Regions from separate parts of the Parazoarcus sp. PS-13 R2A genome, predicted to be linked through region 2. Evidence: predicted binding sites of a transcription regulator. Region 2 holds the regulator's gene; the other holds the start of a gene.

Region 1 (5,314 bases), on a different contig from region 2:
GGATGTAGCCCATCAGGAAATTCGCACTCGCTTCGCCCGGCACCGACGGCAGCGGCTGCCCGATGAAATAGCCGGTGATGGCCAGCACGGTGATGGCCAGCGCATTGACCCAGTGCCACAGCCGCAAGGGCGCCTCATACACATAGACGGCCTTGACCAGCCGCGCCTGACGCTCGGCCTCGAATGCATCTTGTTCTGCCAGCATGTCGTTCTCCTTTTCCCGACGACCGCGCCGCTTGAGCGGCAGCGGCGCAATCCGTCGAAGCGTGGGACTCAGCGCACCTTCACCTTGCTCAACTCCTGTCCGTCCGGACTCATGACATGCGTCGAGCACGCCAGGCAGGGATCGAAGGAATGCAGGGTGCGCAGGATCTCGAGAGGCTCGTCGGCCTTGGCCACCGGGGTATTCATCAGCGACGCCTCGAAGGCACCGATCTGCCCCTTGTCGTCGCGCGGGCTGCCGTTCCAGGTGGTGGGAACCACGGCCTGATAGTTGTCGATCTTGCCGTCCTTGATGCGGATCCAGTGCCCAAGCGCGCCGCGCGGTGCCTCGGTGAAGCCGACGCCCTTGGCCTCGGCTGGCCAGCGCGACGGGTCCCACTTGTCGACATTGGCGGTGGACTCATCGCCCGCCTTGATGTTGGCCATCATCTTGTCGAAGAAGTAGCGCATCTTGTGCGCCGCCCACGAGGCCTCCAGGCCACGCGCAGCGGTACGTCCCAGCGTGGAGAACAAGGCCTGCAGCGGCAGTCCGAGATCGGTCAGCAGCTTGTCGGTCGGCTCCTTGAACTCCGGGTTGTTCTGCACGTAGCCGATGATGTAACGCGACAGGGGGCCGACTTCCATCGCGTGTCCGCGCCAGCGCGGCGACTTGATCCAGGAGTACTTGCCCTCCTCGTCCAGCGACTCGATGCGCGTCTTCGTGCCCTTGGTGTTCTTGCCGAGCACGAAGTTGGGCTCGGTAATGCCGTCCCAGGGGTGCAGGCCCTTGGTCTCGTCCGGATAGCTGTACCAGCTGTGGGTGACGAACTCCTGCACCTGATCCGGATCACGCAGATCGATCTCGTGAATCTTCGACAGGTCGCCGTTGATGATGGCGCCGCGCGGGAGCAGCAGGTTGGACGCGGAGTAGTCGTTGGCGCGGTCGGGAATGTCACCGTAGGACATGACCGACAGCGAGGAGATGCCACCACCATGGAGCCAGTCCTTGTAGAAGCTCGCGATGGCGGTCAGGTCGGGCACGTAGACCTGGTCGACGAACTCGATGCAGCGGTCGATGATGTAGCTAACGTGGTTGAGGCGCTCCATGTTGATCGCGCCCACCGCGCCGGTGTCGTGCACATTGATCGCGCATGGCATCCCACCCACCAGCCAGTTCGGATGCGGGTTCTTGCCGCCGAAGATGGTGTGGATCTTGACGATTTCCTTCTGAAAGTCGAGCGCTTCCAGGTAGTGCGTGACCGCCATCAGGTTGGCTTCGGGCGGCAGCTTGTAGGCAGGATTGCCCCAGTAGCCGTTCATGAAGGGGCCGAGCTGACCGGACTCGACGAATTTCTTCAGCCGGTTCTGGATGTCACGGAAATAGCCAGGTGAGCTGTTGGGCCAGTTCGAGATGCTTTGCGCGAGCGCCGACGTGGCCTTGGGGTCGGCCTTGAGCGCCGACACCACATCGACCCAGTCGAGCGCGTGCAGGTGGTAGAAATGCACCAGATGGTCATGCACCTGCAGTGTGAGCTGCATGATGTTGCGGATCGAGTTGGCGTTCTCGGGTATGTCGATCTTCAGCGCGTCTTCCACCGCGCGCACCGAGGTCAGTGCGTGAGTGCCGGTACACACGCCGCAGATGCGCTCGGTAAAGGCCCATGCATCGCGCGGATCGCGCCCCTTCAGAATCACCTCCAGCCCGCGCCACATGGTGCCCGTCGACACCGCGTTGCGGATCACATTGCTTTCGTCGAGGTTGACCTCGACCCGCATGTGGCCCTCAATCCGGGTCACCGGGTCGACCACCACGCGCTTGCCGGTGTTGTCGAGCTTGAAGCCCTGCGTCTCGTACGAGCCCATGATCACTTGTCTCCCGCTTGCGGTTTGTTGTCGAGTCCGGGCGTGCTGCGCGCTCGCGCCAGTGCGGTCACGGCCGCGTGCGCTGCAACCGATGCACCGACCACGCCGGCTGCGGTGGCGCCGACCTTGTCCGCATTGGCCTCGATGCCGAACTGCTTGATGTCGGTGACCCGGTCGTAGAAGCTGCCCTTGTCCCAGAAGCCGTCTTCCGAGCAGCCGATACAGCCGTGGCCGGACTGGATGGGGAAGGACACACCGCTGTTCCAGCGCACTGTGGAGCAGGCGTTGTAAGTGGTCGGCCCCTTGCAGCCGACCTTGTACAGGCAGTAGCCCTTGCGCGCGTTTTCGTCGTCCCACTCCTCGACGAACTGACCGGCGTCAAAGTGCGGCCGGCGGTAGCACTTGTCGTGAATGCGCTGGCCGTAGAACATCTTCGGCCGCCCCTGACGGTCGAGTTCGGGGATTCGATCGAAGGTCAGCATGTAGGTGACGACGCCGGTCATGACCTCGGCGATCGGCGGACAGCCCGGCACCTTGATGATGGGCTTGTCGAAAATGACCTTATGCACCGGCGTGGCCCGGGTGGGATTGGGCTTGGCCGCCTGCACGCAGCCCCAGGAAGCACACGAGCCCCACGAGATGATGGCCTTGGCGTCGGCAGCGGTTTCCTTCAGCACCTCGATGAAGGGACGGCCACCGTGGATGCAGTACATGCCATCCTCGTTGAGCGGCGGGTTGCCTTCCACCGCCAGGATGTAGTTGCCCTTGTACTTGCGCTTGACCTCTTCGATGATGGCCTCGGCCTGGTGGCCGGCGGCCGCCATCAGGGTGTCGTCATAGTCGAGCGAGAGCATCGACAGCACCACGTCCTTGGCCAGCGGATGCGCAGAACGGATGAAGGACTCCGAACAGCAGGTGCACTCCAGTCCGTGCAGCCACAGCACCGGAGTGCGCGGCCGGGTTTCCAGCGCATGGGCGATCTGCGGCGCAGCGGCCGAACCCAGCCCCAGCGAAGTCGCGGTAAGGCTGCAGAACTTGAGGAAACTGCGACGTGTGATGCCCTGACGGCGCAGCACGTCGTAGAAGGTTTCAGTCATGGAATGTCTCCCTCGAAGGTCTTTCTTCTGACCCCGCAGCCAGGCAGCGCGGCGGCACATGCCGGGAGACAACACAAGAACCATGCCAAAGCCCAGTGAAATCACTTTCCTCATGATAATCAACACGTTAAGAAGCCACTGAAAATCTGCCGACGGTCCGCCCAGGCAAGATGGTTTCCACTTCCGAAAAGCAGCTGATCGCTGCGTACCCGGCGTCGCACAGCCGCGCCGCGCCGGGGCGAGCTGGCAGGAATCAGGGGAGAGGACAATCACCAATTGAAAAGCCCGGCCCCGCACCACAGAATCGCGGCTCAGGGTCTGCGGTCTGACGGCCCTGAATCCGCCATTTTCATGAAGGTGCCGCCATGTCCATCAGCGTTCTCGACCTGTTCAAGATTGGCATCGGCCCGTCGAGCTCACACACCATCGGGCCGATGCGGGCGGCGCACGACTTCGCAGCGGAGCTCGACGCGAGACAACTCACCACCAGCGTGAGCCGCATCGAGGCAAGGCTGTATGGCTCGCTGTCCGCGACCGGAATCGGGCACGGCACCGATCATGCGGTGATCGTCGGCCTCATGGGCCAGCGCCCGGACGAAGTTGACCCGGACTTCATCGCCCCCGCGGTGGCCGAGGTCCGGCAGACCGCGAGCCTGCGCCTTGGCGGAACCCATGCCCTGCCTTTTCACTGGGATCGCGACATGCGATTGCTGCCGGTGAGCCTGCCCTATCACCCCAACGCACTGAAACTCATCGCGCACGGTGACACTGGCGTGGTGTACGAGAACACCTTCTACTCGATCGGCGGTGGCTTCGTCATCGACGAGGCCCAGGCCGCGGCAGATGCGGGCCTGGTGCCACAGACGACGTTGCGGCACGAATTCGACAGCGCAGCGGAACTGCTCGCGATCTGCAAAAAGCATTCGCTGCGTATCAGCGAGGTCATGCTGGAGAATGAACTCGCGTGGCGCAGCGAGGACGAGACGCGTGCTGCGCTGCTGCAGATCTGGGCGGCCATGCGCAGCTGCGTGACGCGCGGCATCGAACAGCAGGGCGTGCTGCCGGGGGGCCTCAGGGTGCGGCGTCGCGCACATGCCCTGCACGAAAAACTGAGCGGGCTCGAACACGGCCGCAACTTCATCAGCGACACCCTGGCTGCGCTCGACTGGGTCAATCTGTATGCCCTCGCGGTGAATGAAGAAAACGCCGGGGGTGGCCGCGTAGTGACTGCGCCGACCAATGGCGCGGCCGGCATCATCCCTGCCGTTCTGCACTACTACATGAACTTTCATCCGGGCAGCGACGAAGCGGACGTGGTCGATTTTCTGCTGACCGCAGCGGCGATCGGCACCCTGTGCAAGAAGAACGCCTCGATCTCCGGTGCCGAGGTTGGCTGCCAGGGCGAAGTCGGTTCGGCCTGCGCGATGGCGGCCGCCGGCCTGACGCAGATCATGGGCGGCACGCCCGAACAGGTGGAGAATGCGGCGGAGATCGGGCTTGAGCACAACCTGGGCCTGACCTGTGACCCGGTTGCCGGGCTGGTACAACTGCCGTGCATCGAGCGCAACGCAATGGCCTCGATCAAGGCAATCAACGCTGCACAACTGGCGCTGCGAGGAGACGGTTCGCACGCCATTTCGCTCGACCAGGTGATCCGCACCATGCGCGACACCGGGCGTGACATGCTGGACAAGTACAAGGAAACCTCGCGCGGCGGGCTGGCGGTCAACTTTACCGAGTGCTGACCGCTCCGCCGCAGGCCCTGCAGCCCCACCCGGCTGCGTGGCCTTTCTAACCGCAACACACGCGACACGACAGGAAACACGTCATGAACACCGCAGTAAGCCGTTCCCCCGTTTTCATGCTGAGAACCAGCCTCATCACCCAGATCGTCGTCGGCCTGATCTGCGGCATCGCCCTCGCCCTGCTCGCCCCCGACCTGGCACGCTCCGTATCGCTCCTCGGAGACGTCTTCATTTCTGCGCTCAAGTCGGTGGCGCCGGTACTGGTCTTCCTGCTGGTGATTGCGTCAATCGCCAGCCACAGGCGCGGTCAGCCCACGCACATCCGCCCGGTGCTGATCCTCTATCTGCTCGGTACGCTGGGCGCCGCGGCAGTCGCGGTCGCCGCCAGCTTTGCGTTTCCCACCACCC
Region 2 (5,314 bases):
CGGCGGCGGCAGTGCGGCGAAGCCGGTGGGCACGGTTTGCATCGCCACTGCGCTGCGCCGGGGCGATGTATTCCCCACCACCCGCCACTTCGACGGCGACCGCGAAGCCGTGCGGCGGCAGACCGTCATCGCCGCACTTGAAGAGGTCCTTCGCTTTACCGATTCGGACAGCAGCATCTCAGCAAGCTCTGTGCCATAATTCGCGTCTCACTCAGGAAGGACCACTCATGGACGACAACAAGGCCAAGGCGCTTGCCGCCGCGCTCTCTCAAATCGAGAAGCAATTCGGCAAGGGCTCGATCATGCGGATGGGCGACGGCAGTATCGAGCGCGACATCCAGACCGTCTCCACCGGCTCGCTCGGGCTGGACATTGCCCTCGGCCTGGGCGGCCTGCCGCGTGGCCGTGTAGTCGAGATCTACGGTCCGGAATCGTCCGGCAAGACCACGCTGACCCTCCAGGTCATCGCCGAAATGCAGAAGCTCGGCGGCACCGCATCCTTTATCGACGCCGAGCATGCGCTCGACGTGGGCTACGCCGAGAAACTCGGCGTCAACATCGACGACCTGCTGATTTCCCAGCCCGACACCGGTGAGCAGGCGCTCGAAATCGCCGACATGCTGGTGCGTTCGGGCGGCGTGGACATCGTCGTCATCGACTCCGTCGCCGCACTGACCCCGAAAGCCGAAATCGAAGGCGAGATGGGCGACCAGCTGCCGGGCCTCCAGGCACGACTGATGTCGCAGGCGCTGCGCAAACTGACCGCCAACATCAAGCGCACGAACACGCTCGTGATCTTCATCAACCAGATCCGGATGAAGATCGGCGTCATGTTCGGCAGCCCCGAAACCACCACCGGTGGTAACGCGCTCAAGTTCTACGCTTCGGTCCGCATGGATATCCGGCGTACCGGTGCCATCAAGAAGGGCGACGAAGTCGTTGGCTCCGAAACGCGCGTCAAGGTCGTCAAGAACAAGGTCGCGCCGCCGTTCAAGGAAGCGCACTTCGACATTCTCTACGGAGAAGGCATCTCCCGCGAAGGCGAGATCATCGACCTCGGCGTGACTTACAAGATCGTCGACAAGTCCGGCGCCTGGTATTCGTACAACGGCGACAAGATAGGCCAGGGCAAGGACAACTCACGCGAGTTCCTGCGCGCAAACCCGGCGCTGGCTCGCGAAATCGAGAACAAGGTTCGCGCAGCGGTCGGACTCGGCGAAATGGCCGCGCTCGGTGGCGCGGCACCCGTCGCTTCCGAAGCCTGATCTCCGCCCCGTCCGGACGCTGACCCCTGATGGGCGAGCCGAGTCTGCGCGAACGCGCGCTGCGCCATCTCGCCCGTCGGGATCACTCGCGGGCGGAGCTTGCGCGCAAGCTGTCTCCATATGGCAGCGCCGAGGAGATCGAAGCCGTACTGGTTCGCATGAGCGAACTCGAACTGCTCTCCGACACCCGTTTTGCCGAAGCGTGGGTTCGCAGCAAGGCTGCCCGGTTTGGCAGCCAGCGGCTGCGCCACGAGCTCGCGAGGCGTGGCGTATCGAAGGACTTGATCGACGAGGCCATCGAGAGCGAATGTGTGGAATCCGAACTCGACCGCGCCCGTGCAGTGTGGCAGTCTAGATTTGGCCTCGCACCTGACGATCGCCGCGAATGGGCGCGCCAGGCGCGTTTCCTGCAAACCCGTGGTTTTTCCACTGACGTGATCTGCAAACTGTTGAAAGAAGCCCCCGATGAGTCTGCTTAAGGTCACCGGCCTGCAAAAGCGCTACAAGGCGCGCACAGTCGTCCATGATGTTTCGTTCGAGGTTGGCTCGGGCGAAGTGGTCGGCTTGCTGGGCCCCAATGGCGCAGGCAAGACAACCTGCTTCTACATGATCGTAGGTCTGGTGCGCGCCGACGGCGGCGAGATTACGCTCGACGACGCACGCCTGACCGATCTGCCGATCCACGCTCGCGCACGCCTGGGGCTGTCCTATCTGCCGCAGGAAATGAGCGTGTTCCGCAAGCTCACGGTCGCCGAGAACATTCGTGCAGTGCTCGAGCTCCGCGGGCTGCCGGTGGCGCAGATCGACGAACGCCTGGAAGAGTTGCTCGAAGAACTTGGCATTGCGCACCTGCGCGACAACACCGCCATCTCGCTGTCAGGCGGAGAACGCAGACGGTGCGAGATTGCACGTGCGCTTGCCACCGACCCGCGCCTCATCCTCCTGGACGAGCCTTTCGCAGGGGTCGACCCGATCGCCGTACTCGACATCCAGAAGATCATCCGCTTTCTGAAGGAGCGCAACATCGGCGTGCTGATCACCGACCACAACGTGCGCGAGACGCTCGGCATCTGTGACCGCGCAACCATCATTACCGACGGCCGCGTGCTTGCCAGCGGCAAGCCGCCCGAGATCATCGCCAACGAACAAGTGCGCCAGGTCTACCTCGGCGAACACTTCCGCCTCTGATTCCGGCACGCCCCCGACTGGCATCATGAAACCAACCCTTCAGCTCAAGCTCTCGCAGCACCTGACGCTCACCCCGCAGCTGCAGCAGTCCATCAAACTGCTGCAGCTCTCCACGCTCGAGCTCAACCAGGAAATCGAACGCTTTCTGCTGGAGAACCCGATGCTCGAGCGTGAGGACGGCGACGGCAGCGACTTCGCACCGTCCGCTGTCGGCAACGATGCGCAGCCCGCAACCGAGACCCCGCGCGAGACCAGCACCGAGACCACCCAGGAAGCCGAGCCCCGAAACGAGAACGAATCGGCCGACTTTGACGAAGGCATGGACTGGTCAGGCACCGGCAGCGGCGCCAGCAGCAAGAGCGACGACGACGAGGACAGCGACTTCCAGGAATTCCAGGCCGCAGGCACCTCGCTGCGCGACTATCTCGATCAGCAGGTTGCCCTGTCCCCGCTGACGGACCGTGACCGCATGCTGGTGCGCTTCATCATCGAAGCGCTCGATAGCGACGGCTACCTGCACCAGGAGCTCGAAGACCTGCTCGAACTGCTCCCGCCCGAACTCGACTACGACCTCGACGACCTCGCGATTGCCCTGCGGCACGTGCAGCAGCTCGAACCGGCGGGCATTGGCGCACGCACCCCCCAGGAGTGCCTCGGCCTGCAGCTGCGCGCCATGCCTGCAGGCAGCTGCCGCGACCTGGCGCTGGTCATCGTCGAACAGCACCTCGAGCTGCTGGCCGAACGCAACTTTGCAAAGCTCAAGCGCCTCACCGGGTGCGACGACGACGCCCTGCGCGATGCTCAGGCGCTGGTGTGCCGCCTCGACCCGCATCCGGGCTCGCAGCATTCCAACGAAGAAACCCGCTACGTCCTGCCCGATGTCGTGGTGCGCAAGATCCGCAACCGGTGGACGGTGTCGCTCAACGCCGAAGCCATGCCGCGCCTGCGCATCAACCAGCTCTACGCCAGCCTGCTGCAGCAGAACCGCGGCCAGGGCGGCGGTCTGACCGGCCAGCTGCAGGAAGCACGCTGGCTGATCAAGAACGTACAACAGCGCTTTGATACCATTTTGCGTGTATCTCAGGCCATCGTTGACCAGCAGCGACAGTTCTTCGATCATGGCGAGGTGGCAATGCGTCCATTGACCCTCAGGGAGATCGCGGACCAGCTCGAGCTGCATGAATCAACCGTATCGCGCGTCACCACCCAGAAGTACATGGCGACGCCGCGCGGCGTATTCGAACTCAAGTATTTTTTCGGCAGTCACGTTGCCACCGACACCGGTGGTGCGGCTTCTTCCACAGCGATTCGTGCCTTGATTCGCCAGCTGGTGGACGCCGAAGACAGAAAGAAACCCCTGTCCGACGCAAAGATTGCCGATCTGTTGGGCCAGCAGGGTATCGTGGTCGCGCGGCGCACAATCGCCAAATACCGCGAATCACTCAATATCCCGCCGGTCAGTCTGCGTAAAACGCTTTGATACCAAGAGGAGTTAACATGAATCTCAACATCACCGGACACCACGTTGAAGTGACACCGGCCATCCGCGAGTACGTCTCCGGCAAGCTTGACCGCGTGATCCGTCACTTCGACAACGTTACCAGCGTGAACGTGATCCTTTCCGTTGAGAAACTCGACCAGAAGGCTGAAGTCACCGTGCACGTGCGCGGCAAGGACATTCACGTCGAAAGCGCCGACGCCGACCTCTACGCTGCCATCGATGCGATGACCGACAAGCTCGATCGCCAGGTGCTCAAGTACAAGCAGAAGAGCACCGATCACCACCACGACTCGCACAAGCACCAGACTCCCGAGGCGTGATTTTTCACCAGGCCTTTCGGACCCGGGTGAAGTTATAATCCGCCGCTCAATTTGGCGGTCCGGCTTTGCCCGGGCCTGAGAGACCTTTCAGCGTTGCGTCCGCTCCGGCGGCGTTGCGTGAGCCCCAAAGCGCATGAGCCTCATCTCCCAACTCCTGCCACTTTCGAACGTGGTTGCCGACCTCGACGCCAGCAGCAAGAAGCGCGTCTTCGAACAGGCCGGCCTGTTGTTCGAAAACAATCAGGGCATCGCCCGCAGCATGGTGTTTGACAGCCTGTTTGCGCGCGAACGCCTTGGATCGACCGGCCTCGGCCAGGGCATTGCCATTCCCCACGGCCGCATCAAGGGCCTGAAGGACGCAGCCGGCGCGTTTCTCCGTCTAGAAGCCCCGGTGCAGTTCGATGCGCCCGATGGTCGTCCGGTGAACATGCTGTTTGTCCTGCTGGTACCCGAACAGGCCAACGAAACCCACCTTCAGCTCTTGTCGGAGCTGGCGCAGATGTTCAGCGATCGCAGCTTCCGCGAACAGCTGCAGGCCGCACCCGACGCACAGGCGCTCCACACCCTGTTCAACGACTGGGGTACCGATGCGACAAACGAGCCTCTCGCAGCTGTATGAAGACAACCGCGAACGTCTGCAGCTGACCCATGTCAGCGGCAGTATCGACGCGGTTCTCTCTGTTGCCGAAGAGCGCATCTGGCCAGCCGACCTGATTGGCCACCTCAACCTGATTCACCCTACCCGCCTGCAGATCCTCGGCGCAGCCGAGCTGGCCTGGGCGCAGCGGCAGTCACGTGACAAGGTCGCGCACCACCTCAACGACATTCTGTCAGCACACCCGCCGGCCTTCATCCTGGCCGACGGCTGCGAAGTGCCCAACATCGTCCATGGCGTCTGTGCGGCGCACAACGTCGGGCTGTTCACAACCCCGCAGCCGGCTGCCGGGGTCATCGACCAGTTGCGCCTTTACCTGTCGCGACAGCTCGCTGAAAAGGTGTCGCTGCACGGCGTGTTCATGGACGTGCTCGGACTTGGCGTG

The links. Region 2 encodes sigma-54, which starts transcription at its own class of promoters, with help from an activator protein. Its sites were predicted from a motif close to TGGCACGCTTNCTGCTNA; they were not measured.
Region 1: the regulator sigma-54 is predicted to act here: its motif matches at 3,232-3,249, upstream of AC22G6_RS12710 (hydrogenase small subunit).

The regions. Positions count from the first base shown of each region.
Region 1 covers NZ_JBYEXN010000012.1:85,457-90,770, reverse strand. Annotated here, with positions in the region: gene cybH (Ni/Fe-hydrogenase, b-type cytochrome subunit) at 1-205, opposite strand, end outside; gene AC22G6_RS12715 (nickel-dependent hydrogenase large subunit) at 274-2,064, opposite strand; gene AC22G6_RS12710 (hydrogenase small subunit) at 2,067-3,161, opposite strand; gene AC22G6_RS12705 (L-serine ammonia-lyase) at 3,527-4,906, shown strand; gene sstT (serine/threonine transporter SstT) at 4,990-5,314, shown strand, end outside.
Region 2 covers NZ_JBYEXN010000009.1:64,016-69,329, reverse strand. Annotated here, with positions in the region: gene AC22G6_RS10270 (CinA family protein) at 1-199, shown strand, start outside; gene recA (recombinase RecA) at 228-1,265, shown strand; gene recX (recombination regulator RecX) at 1,295-1,744, shown strand; gene lptB (LPS export ABC transporter ATP-binding protein) at 1,731-2,453, shown strand; gene AC22G6_RS10250 (RNA polymerase factor sigma-54) at 2,479-3,933, shown strand; gene hpf (ribosome hibernation-promoting factor, HPF/YfiA family) at 3,951-4,274, shown strand; gene ptsN (PTS IIA-like nitrogen regulatory protein PtsN) at 4,408-4,893, shown strand; gene hprK (HPr(Ser) kinase/phosphatase) at 4,862-5,314, shown strand, end outside.